Regions from separate parts of the Pantoea sp. LS15 genome, predicted to be linked through region 3. Evidence: predicted binding sites of a transcription regulator. Region 3 holds the regulator's gene; each other region holds the start of a gene.
What was found. The regulator PurR, encoded in region 3, represses purine synthesis genes. The targets are predictions, from matches to a motif close to CANGCAAACGTTTGCNTG.
Positions count from the first base shown of each region.

Region 1 (3,235 bases), on a different contig from region 3:
GCCGTGAGAGAGATCAATTTTTCTCAGGCGGGAATACGAGGTTCAGCACGATAGCGGTGATACCGCCCGCGGCAATGCCGGAAGAGAGCAGGTTTTTCACCCAGTCCGGGGCAAACTGCAGGATCAGCGGCTGCTGAGACACACCCAGACCCACGGCCAGCGACAGAGCGATAATCATAATCGCGCGGCGGTTCAACGGCTCGCGGGAAACGATGCGTACGCCGGAAGCGGCAATTGTGCCAAACATCACCAGTGTTGCGCCGCCCAGTACCGGCTCCGGAATGTGCTGCACAAAGCCGCTTACCGCCGGGAACAGACCGAGAACAATCAGCATCAGCGCCACCACAAAACCGACGTAGCGGCTGGCAACGCCAGTCAACTGGATCACGCCGTTGTTCTGGCCGAAGCAGGAGTTCGGGAAGGTATTGAATACCGCAGAAACAAACGAGTTCAGGCCGTTCGCCAGCACGCCGCCTTTAAGGCGCTTCATGTACAGCGGGCCGGAAACCGGCTGCTCGGAGACGTCTGAAGTGGCAGTGATATCGCCGATGGTCTCCAGAGAGGTGATCATAAAGACCAGCATCAGCGGCAGGAGCAGACCCCAGTCAATGCCCAGGCCGTAGTAGAGTGGTGTTGGAACGGTGATCAGCGCGCTGTTGGTTGGCGCGGTGTTCTCTGGCAGCATGCCCAGCGCCCATGCCAGCAGATAACCCGCCGCCATGGCAATCACCAGCGATGCGACGCGCAGATACGGGTTGCGCTGACGGTTAAGCAGAATAATGATCGCCAGCACGACACCCGCCAGCAGCAGGTTTTTCGGTGCGCCGAAGGTGTGGTCGGCCATTGCGCCATAACCGCCGCCGATGGAAGTCAGGCCAACCTGAATCAGAGACAGGCCGATAATCATCACCACCACGCCGGATACCAGCGGGGTGATGACGCGGCGCGCCAGGTGCAGTACGCGGGAGATGACCATTTCCGTGCAGCTTGCCAGCATCAGCGTGCCGAATAGCGCCGCCATCATGGTCGGGACATCCGCGCCACCGGTTTTCAGTGCTGTACCACCCATGATCAGTGGCGCCACGAAGTTAAAACTGGTGCCCTGAATCGACAATAAACCCGACCCCACCGGACCCCACGCTTTAATTTGAATAATCGAGGCCACGCCAGAGGCAAAGAGAGACATGCTGATGATGTGCTGAGTGTCCTGAGCCGGTAAACCGAGCGCCTGGCAGATCAGTAACGCCGGGGTGATCACCGCCACAAACATGGCCAGAAGATGCTGGCAGGCGGCGAAAAGCGTCTGAGGAAGAGGCGGGCGGTCTTCAAGGCGGTAAATCAGTTCGCTATTTTGCTTCTGCGCAATCGGTTGCGCATCAGGCGACTCTATGGTGTTAACGGACATCGGCGGCAATCCCACGGTGGAAAAGCGGGCATTTTATCTGACCGTCTGGTAAAAGCAAACGATTGCCAACAAAAAAAAGGAAGAAAATCTGCCGCTTTGAGCAGGTTTTCTACAACGTATCGGGAAAAAAAATTACACTTTTTGCGCCGGTGGCTCATGAAGAGCGCAAACCGGCCCAGGATAACGCCGCGTGTGTATGGAACACGCGCAATACAGGAGCCTTCTATGATTCATCTCGATACGTTGTCGACCCTTGTTGCCGCAACGCTGGTCTTACTGCTTGGCCGTAAGCTGGTACACAGTGTTTCCCTTCTGAAGAAATACACCATTCCCGAACCTGTCGCCGGTGGCCTGCTGGTGGCGCTGGCCCTGCTGGTGCTGAAAAAAAGCATGGGCTGGGAAATTGATTTTGATATGTCTCTGAAAGAACCTCTGATGCTGGCTTTTTTTGCCACCATCGGCCTGAATGCCAACCTCGCGAGCCTGCGGGCGGGCGGTAAAGTGCTCGGCGTATTTCTGATAGTGGTGGTGGGGTTGTTGCTGATGCAAAACGCCATCGGCATCGGGATGGCAACACTGCTGGGCCTGGATCCGCTGATGGGGTTGCTGGCCGGGTCAATTACGTTGTCCGGGGGGCACGGTACCGGTGCGGCGTGGAGCAAGCTGTTTATCGAGCGCTATGGCTTTGAAAATGCCACTGAAGTGGCGATGGCCTGTGCGACCTTTGGCCTGGTGCTGGGTGGCCTGATTGGCGGCCCGGTGGCGCGTTATCTGGTAAAGCATTCCACCACACCAGACGGCAGACCGGACGATGAGTTGGTGCCTACTGCGTTCGAAAAACCGGATGTCGGGCGCAGCATTACTTCACTGGTGCTGATTGAGACCATCGCGATGATTGCCATCTGCCTGACGGTGGGCAAGGTGGTTGCGCAATGGCTGGCAGGTTCCGCGTTTGAACTGCCGACGTTTGTCTGTGTGCTGTTTATCGGGGTGATCCTGAGCAACGGTCTGGCGCTGATGGGGTTTTATCGTGTGTTCGAACGTGCAGTTTCAGTGCTGGGCAACGTCTGTCTGTCGCTGTTCCTCGCGATGGCGCTGATGAGCCTCAAACTGTGGGAACTGGCCTCGCTGGCGCTGCCGATGGTAGCCATTCTGGCAGTGCAGGCACTGTTTATGGCGTTGTATGCGATGTTTGTCACCTGGCGCATGATGGGCAAAAACTACGATGCGGCGGTGCTGGCAGCGGGTCACTGCGGGTTTGGTCTGGGGGCAACCCCAACGGCTATTGCCAACATGCAGGCGATCACTGAACGGTTTGGCCCATCGCATATGGCGTTTCTGGTGGTACCAATGGTCGGTGCGTTCTTTATTGATATCGTCAACGCGCTGGTGATTAAGCTGTACCTGATGCTGCCGATGTTTGCCTAAGGTCAGGCGTTGGAATAACGTTCGGTTTCCGGCATCCAGCGCTCTATTAACGCTGCCGCCTGTTCGGGGTAGCGTTCATGAATATGGCGGGCCAGGCGTTGAACTTCGGGGATCATAGCCTGATCGCGCAACAAATCCGCCACTTTGAATTCAGCATTCCCTGTCTGCCGTGTGCCCAAAAGTTCCCCCGGGCCACGTATCTCAAGGTCTTTTTGCGCAATTACAAAACCGTCGTTGCTGTCGCGCAGCACCTGCAAACGCATCTGTGCAGTTTTCGAGAGCGGTGCTTTGTAGAGCAGTACGCAGTGGGACGCCACCGCACCACGACCAACACGTCCGCGCAACTGGTGGAGTTGGGCAAGCCCCAGACGCTCCGGGTTTTCGATGATCATCAGGCTGGAG
Region 1 is NZ_JAAVXA010000008.1:121,632-124,866, reverse strand. Features, by position in the region: gene HED65_RS13745 (nucleobase:cation symporter-2 family protein) at 14-1,405, opposite strand; gene gltS (sodium/glutamate symporter) at 1,631-2,833, shown strand; gene recG (ATP-dependent DNA helicase RecG) at 2,836-3,235, opposite strand, start outside.
Region 1: HED65_RS13745 (nucleobase:cation symporter-2 family protein) is a predicted target of PurR. The motif match lies at 1,457-1,474, and genes of this name have one in related genera.

Region 2 (3,235 bases), on a different contig from region 3:
CGAAGATATGACCCGACGCGCTGACCGTTTGTTTCAGATTGTGCAGATCCTGCGGGGCAGGCGTCTGACAACGGCAGCGCATCTGGCGGACAGGCTTGGCGTGTCTGAGCGGACGGTCTACCGCGACATCCGCGACTTGTCACTTTCCGGCGTGCCGGTGGAGGGCGAGGCGGGAAGCGGCTATCGGCTGATGTCGGGTTTTGATTTACCGCCGCTGATGCTGACAAACAAGGAGTCCGAGGCGTTAATGGTGGCGATTCGCCTGCTCAAAACCTGGGGAGGAGAATCGCTGTCGCGCGAGCTGGAGTCGGCTCAGGAAAAGGTGTTAGCAATTCTGCCTGAGGAGAGTCGTCGAAAGGCGGAGCAGACGCGGATCTACGCCCCGGATTTTTGCATGCAAAGCCACTCCCGCAGCGATTTTGACATGATTCATCAGGCAATTTCCGCTCAGCGCGTTCTGGCGTTGCATTACCGCGACGAAGTTGGGCAGCTCTCACAGCGTGACGTTCAGCCGTTAGGATTGTTCTTCTGGGGTGAGCGCTGGCTGCTGGCGGCGTGGTGTGAGCGGCGCGATGACTATCGCTGTTTCCGGCTCGACAGATGTCTCAACATTGTGATGACGGAGAGGCGGTTTAGCGAGAGTGCTGACAAGTCTTTGGCCGATTTTTTGCGGAAGGTTAAGCAGTAAAAAAGCCAGCTCCTGAGCTGGCTTTTTGCCCGGCGACAACCACAAGGTTAGAAGTTGTAACCCACGACCAGGTAACCACCCCAACCGGTAGAACGAACGCTGAAGTCACCCTTACCGAAGTTCAGGCTGGCATCGTCGTTCCACTGACCACCGTTGTGCCAGTAACGAGCAACAACAGAGTAGTGCCAGTGATCGTAGTTCAGGGCCAGGATGTGGCTGGAAGCGATAGAGTTGCTGGTGCGAGCGTGCTTCCCGTTGTTGTCATAGAAGTTGTCGTCGCCCAGATCTGAACCCCAGTCAAAGTTGGTGAAACCGATGTAGCTCAGGTTACCGCCCCACAGCTGAGTCAGCGGAACAAAGTATTTCACTTTGAAACGGTATCCATCCCACTCGTTTTCGTTGGAGGCACCGTAGTTCTGCCACTGGTATTTCGCGTAAATGTTCATGGACAGGCTCATCGGCAGGCCAGTGTCGATGTCGGTACCCAGACCCATATACCAGGTGCTTTGTTCCTGAGAATCGTTGCGACCCATGTCATAGATGTAGTTGTTCGCGAAGTACCACTCTTTGAACGGACCGAAGCTCAGATCGGTGCCGGTCAGTTTATCGATAGAGAAGCGTGGTTCGATTTCCATGAACAGCGGGGAACCGTTGTTCCAGATACCTTTCGCATCGGTATTACCACCGAAGAATACCGGCAGATCCACGTAACCGTAGAAATCAAACCAGTCTTTCTTGGCGAACGCTTCGTACTCCAGGTAGGTATCGTTGCGGATCTGTGGTCCGAAACGGGTGTGGTAGCTGCCGACGACGTTAACACTCTGGTGCCACCAGTCGGAGAGGTACTGTGGTTTATCGTTTTCCGCTGCGTTAACAGTGAAAGAGGAGGAAAGTGCCAGCACAGCGCCGGCTGCAAGTAATGTTTTTTTCATAATCATGCCACTGATTGAAATTCCCTTCCGGGAGTGAAAAATGCGCGAATTGCGTTTCTAAATATTTCGTGTTTCTGCGGTGCCTATTATAGGAATCCCTGCTCACAAAAATATGTGTTGTTTCACATATCTCTCACGCGCGTAATCGATTGCGTTCACGTTTGCGTACTTTAAACGGCCGGGATTGTAGCGACAATCATTTATGTTGCCAATCCATACGAAATGTAAATGTTAGCGGAGTGACATTGCACTCCGCTGAAGGAGGGATTACTGCGCGGCGGGCTGGATATCGTGGATGCGGATAAAACCTAACTGATCTGGCGTGAGTCCACTCAGTTGAAGCGGGATATCAACATCGCTGGGCGCCAGTATACTCGCGGGTGCAGTGAACAACTGGTTCTTCACATTCACTTCCTGATAGCTCTCGGTTGTGCCCTGGATCTGGCCCCACTCGACGGTGCCACTGAAGGCCGGAAGTGGATCGTTGGATTCTCCCTGGATGCGTAATGTTGCGCGAGTACCATCTGCATTCGCCGCAACGTTCACCAGCGACATTTTAAGCGTGCCAATCTGGCTGTTGAGCCGCGCAGGCGTATTGGCACCAGGCAGCAGATACACCCCGCTGCTGGATTTTGCGTTCAGCGCGTTTTGTTGGGTGATCTTCACCGTTTCTTTATTCAGTTTGTCCATCGCCGTATTGAGCGTGTTGACGCTTTGTTTCATCTGGCGAACTTCGGTTTGCTGTGCACAGGCGCTAAGGGTGAAGAGGCTCCCCACCAGCAAAATCTTCAGGTAACGTCTTGTCATTGCGTTTATTTCCTTGAAATAACGGATCCTCATTATGGTAGCCAGCATCCACCTGTCAGACATAGATCCTTTGTCTCAAAAAGCTCTTCCTTTGTTGTCAGGCCAGATCAGGGTAAAATGAAATGAGTTAACCAGATAACAGGGATACCGTATGCATTGCCCATTCTGCTCCGCTGTGGATACCAAAGTCATCGACTCTCGTCTTGTGGGCGAAGGGTCTTCTGTACGCCGTCGTCGGCAGTGTCTGGTGTGTAATGAGCGTTTTACGACCTTCGAGGTTGCAGAGCTGGTCATGCCGCGCGTGGTAAAAAGTAACGACGTGCGCGAGCCGTTTAACGAAGAGAAGTTGCGCAGCGGAATGCTTAAAGCTCTGGAAAAACGCCCCGTCAGCGCGGATGACGTTGAAATGGCGTTAAATCACATTAAATCTTATCTTCGTGGTCTGGGGGAACGTGAAGTGCCAAGCAAGATGATTGGCAACCTGGTGATGGAGCAGTTGAAAAAGCTCGATAAGGTCGCTTATATCCGCTTCGCCTCGGTCTACCGGAGTTTCGAAGATATCAAAGAGTTTGGCGAAGAGATCGCCCGCTTACAGGATTAAGCTCATGCAGGATGAGATTTACATGGCGCGAGCCATGAAGCTGGCGCAGCGCGGTCGTTTTACCACCCATCCTAACCCGAACGTCGGGTGCGTTATTGTCAAAGATGGCGAGATTGTGGGCGAAGGTTTTCACTATCGTGCGGGCGAGCCACATGCTGAAGTTCACGCGTTGCGTATGGCTGGTGAGAAGGCGCGCGGTGCTACGGC
Region 2 is NZ_JAAVXA010000003.1:134,198-137,432, forward strand. Features, by position in the region: gene HED65_RS06515 (helix-turn-helix transcriptional regulator) at 8-688, shown strand; gene HED65_RS06520 (nucleoside-specific channel-forming protein Tsx) at 736-1,620, opposite strand; gene HED65_RS06525 (SadB/YajI family lipoprotein) at 1,888-2,427, opposite strand; gene nrdR (transcriptional regulator NrdR) at 2,579-3,028, shown strand; gene ribD (bifunctional diaminohydroxyphosphoribosylaminopyrimidine deaminase/5-amino-6-(5-phosphoribosylamino)uracil reductase RibD) at 3,033-3,235, shown strand, end outside.
Region 2: HED65_RS06520 (nucleoside-specific channel-forming protein Tsx) is a predicted target of PurR. The motif match lies at 1,759-1,776, and genes of this name have one in related genera.

Region 3 (3,235 bases):
CGGCTGGGGTTTGCAAATCTTCCTGCATAGCGGCGAAAGCCGGCAGGTACATATCAGTGGCCAAAAAGCCCAGCACGCTTAAGCCGCCGAGCCAGACTAAAAAACCATTCCTGGGTTGCATTGTTTTATTCTCCTGAGGAGGCAGGTATACATTGGCGCTGAGTGTAGGGAGTGCAAAGCGGCTTGTGAAACGCTAATATTTGGTGGTTGCATTCAAATTTTTTGCAGGCAGAAAATGTGGTCAGATTATTCTCTTGAAGTAGTCGATGCTGTCGCGCGTAACGGCAGCTTCAGTGGAGCGGCGCAGGAGTTACACCGCGTCCCTTCAGCTATCAGCTACACGGTGCGTCAGCTGGAGGAGTGGCTGGCGGTTCCGCTGTTTGAACGGCGACATAGGGATGTGGAATTAACGCCCGCTGGCGCGTGGTTTTTGAAAGAAGGGCGTTCTGTTATCAAAAAAATGCAGATCACCCGCGAACAGTGTCAACAGATCGCTAACGGCTGGCGGGGGCATCTTTCCATCGCGGTGGATAATATCGTCAAACCCGAGCGTACCCGGCAAATGATTGTCGATTTCTATCGTCATTTTTCTGACGTCGAATTGCGGGTGTCACAGGAGGTGTTCAACGGTGTCTGGGATGCTCTGGCGGACGGAAGGGCGGAGATGGCCATTGGTGCCACGCAGGCGATCCCTGTCGGGGGTCGGTACGCTTTTCGTGATATGGGAATGCTGAGCTGGAAATGCGTGGTGGCAAGTGATCATCCGCTGGCGACTCTGGAAGGACCATTGAGCGACGATACGCTACGCAACTGGCCGTCGCTGGTACTGGAGGATACGTCCCGTTCATTACCCAAGCGTATCACCTGGCTTCTGGACAACCAGCGGCGGGTGGTTGCCCCCGACTGGGAATCGTCGGCGACGTGTCTCAGTGCTGGTTTGTGTGTCGCGATGGTACCCGTTCATTTTGCGCGGCCGCGAATTGATGCCGGAGAATGGGTTGAACTGACACTGGAGAACCCATTCCCGGATGCGGCCTGCTGCCTCACCTGGCAGCAAAATGATGTCTCACCTGCGATGGCCTGGTTACTGGATTATCTGGGAGACAGCGAAACGCTAAACCGGGAGTGGTTACGGGAGCCAGGTTAACTGGCCCCGTTAAGAGATTACCGGCGATAGTCGCGGAACGGACCATCGGCAACAGAGCGGCGTTCAATAAGACGCGGGTGAACTTCAATGGACTGCGACTCTTCACGTTTGTTGACGATCCTGTCCATCAGCATATTGAAGGCGGTTTCACCCAGTGAATCTTTCGGCTGGTGGATGGTCGTTAATGCCGGCGTAAAGAAGCGCGCATTACGCACGTTGTCATACCCGATCACAGAAATATCCTGCGGTACACGCAGACCCAGCTCATCGGCCGCACAGAGGGCACCCATTGCCATGATGTCGCCCCCGCAGAAAACGGCGGTCGGACGGTGCTGCTGGGAGACGATCTGCTGCATAGCGCGGTAGCCCGACTCCGGTTCAAAGTCGCCCTGCACGATCCAGTTTTCCGGCACGGTGATCAACGCTTCTTCCATCGCTTTCATAAACCCAGCCAGACGACCTGCACCGGTGTTGCGCTCCAGTGGACCCGGGATCACGCCGATCTCGCGGTGACCGCGTTCAATCAGGTAACGACCCGCCATATAACCGCCTTCAAAGGCGTTATCGATCACGGAATCGGTGAAGTCCGCGCGGGCTTCACCCCAGTCCATCACCACCATTGGGATATGGCGATACTCTTCCAGCATCGACAGCACAGATTCCGGATACTCGGAACACATCACCAGCAGACCATCAACACGCTTTTGAGCCATCATCGACAGGTAAGCTCGCTGTTTTTCAATGCTGTTCCACGCGTTGCCCAGAATCAGGGTATAGCCTTTCTGGAAGCAGTTTTTTTCTACTGCCTCAATAATCTCGGCAAAATAGGCCGCTTCACTGCTGGTCGCCAGCAAACCAATAGACTTGGTGTGATTAACCTTGAGGCTTCGCGCAACCGCACTTGGCGAATAGTGCAGCTCTTTGATGGCTGCCCAGACGGCATTGCGCGTCTCTTCCGCCACAAAACGGGTCTTGTTAATTACATGTGATACGGTTGTAGTGGAAACGTTTGCGCGTTTTGCTACATCTTTAATTGTTGCCATTAAATGTCACTCCAGACCATATCCTAAACTCCTGAAAAACTTGAAGGTAAACGTTTGCCTTCTCTCACCCTTATCACGCAATTTTGAATTGCGACACGCCGGGAAAACGACACAGGACGTCAGGAGGGGGTCAATGGCCGGTACGCTAATAAATTTAGCGTGGAATTTTGTCCTATCTTGATGAAAAGGGGAAGAGGTAAAGTGGTTATCCGTTTAAATCCAGGAAGATTTTTGACGTAAATTGTGCAAAAATGAGCAAGCTCACTTTTCGTGGGGGGATTAAAAGGAGAAAAATTGATGAGTTCCGATCTGAAGTTTTCGCTGTTCACCACCGTTATTGTGCTGGCTTTGATTGTCGCAGCGGGTCTGACGGCCGCACTGCACTGATTTACGCGGAGGGAGAGTCTTCTCCCTCCCGATTCCCCGGATTGTTACTTCTCTGGCAAAAATCTTTTGCTATTTTGTTAACTTCTCATTTTTTGTGATTGATGTCATGCTTTCCGCTTCTTTGTTCTGTGTCACCACATGACACGGCATCCGGAGTTGACGTATGAAAATCAATTTTCCCCTGCTGGCCCTGGCGATTGGCGCTTTTGGGATTGGCACCACTGAATTCTCCCCAATGGGTTTACTGCCAGTTATTGCCAGAGGCGTGGATGTCTCGATCCCTGCCGCAGGGATGTTAATCAGCGCCTACGCTATTGGCGTGATGGTTGGGGCACCGCTGATGACGCTTCTGCTTTCGCACCGCGCGCGCCGCAATGCGCTGATTTTCCTGATGGCGATTTTCACTCTGGGCAATGTGCTTTCCGCCATTTCGCCGGACTACACCACCCTGATGTTGTCACGCATTCTGACCAGCCTTAACCACGGCGCGTTCTTTGGATTGGGGTCGGTTGTTGCAGCAAGCGTGGTGCCAAAACACAAGCAGGCGAGTGCCGTGGCCACCATGTTTATGGGGCTAACCATTGCCAACATTGGCGGCGTACCTGCCGCGACGTGGCTGGGGGAAGTGATTGGCTGGCGTATGTCCTTCCTGGCGACT
Region 3 is NZ_JAAVXA010000012.1:83,862-87,096, forward strand. Features, by position in the region: gene punC (purine nucleoside transporter PunC) at 1-121, opposite strand, end outside; gene punR (DNA-binding transcriptional activator PunR) at 236-1,147, shown strand; gene purR (HTH-type transcriptional repressor PurR) at 1,165-2,190, opposite strand; gene cydH (cytochrome bd-I oxidase subunit CydH) at 2,488-2,577, shown strand; gene HED65_RS16955 (MFS transporter) at 2,741-3,235, shown strand, end outside.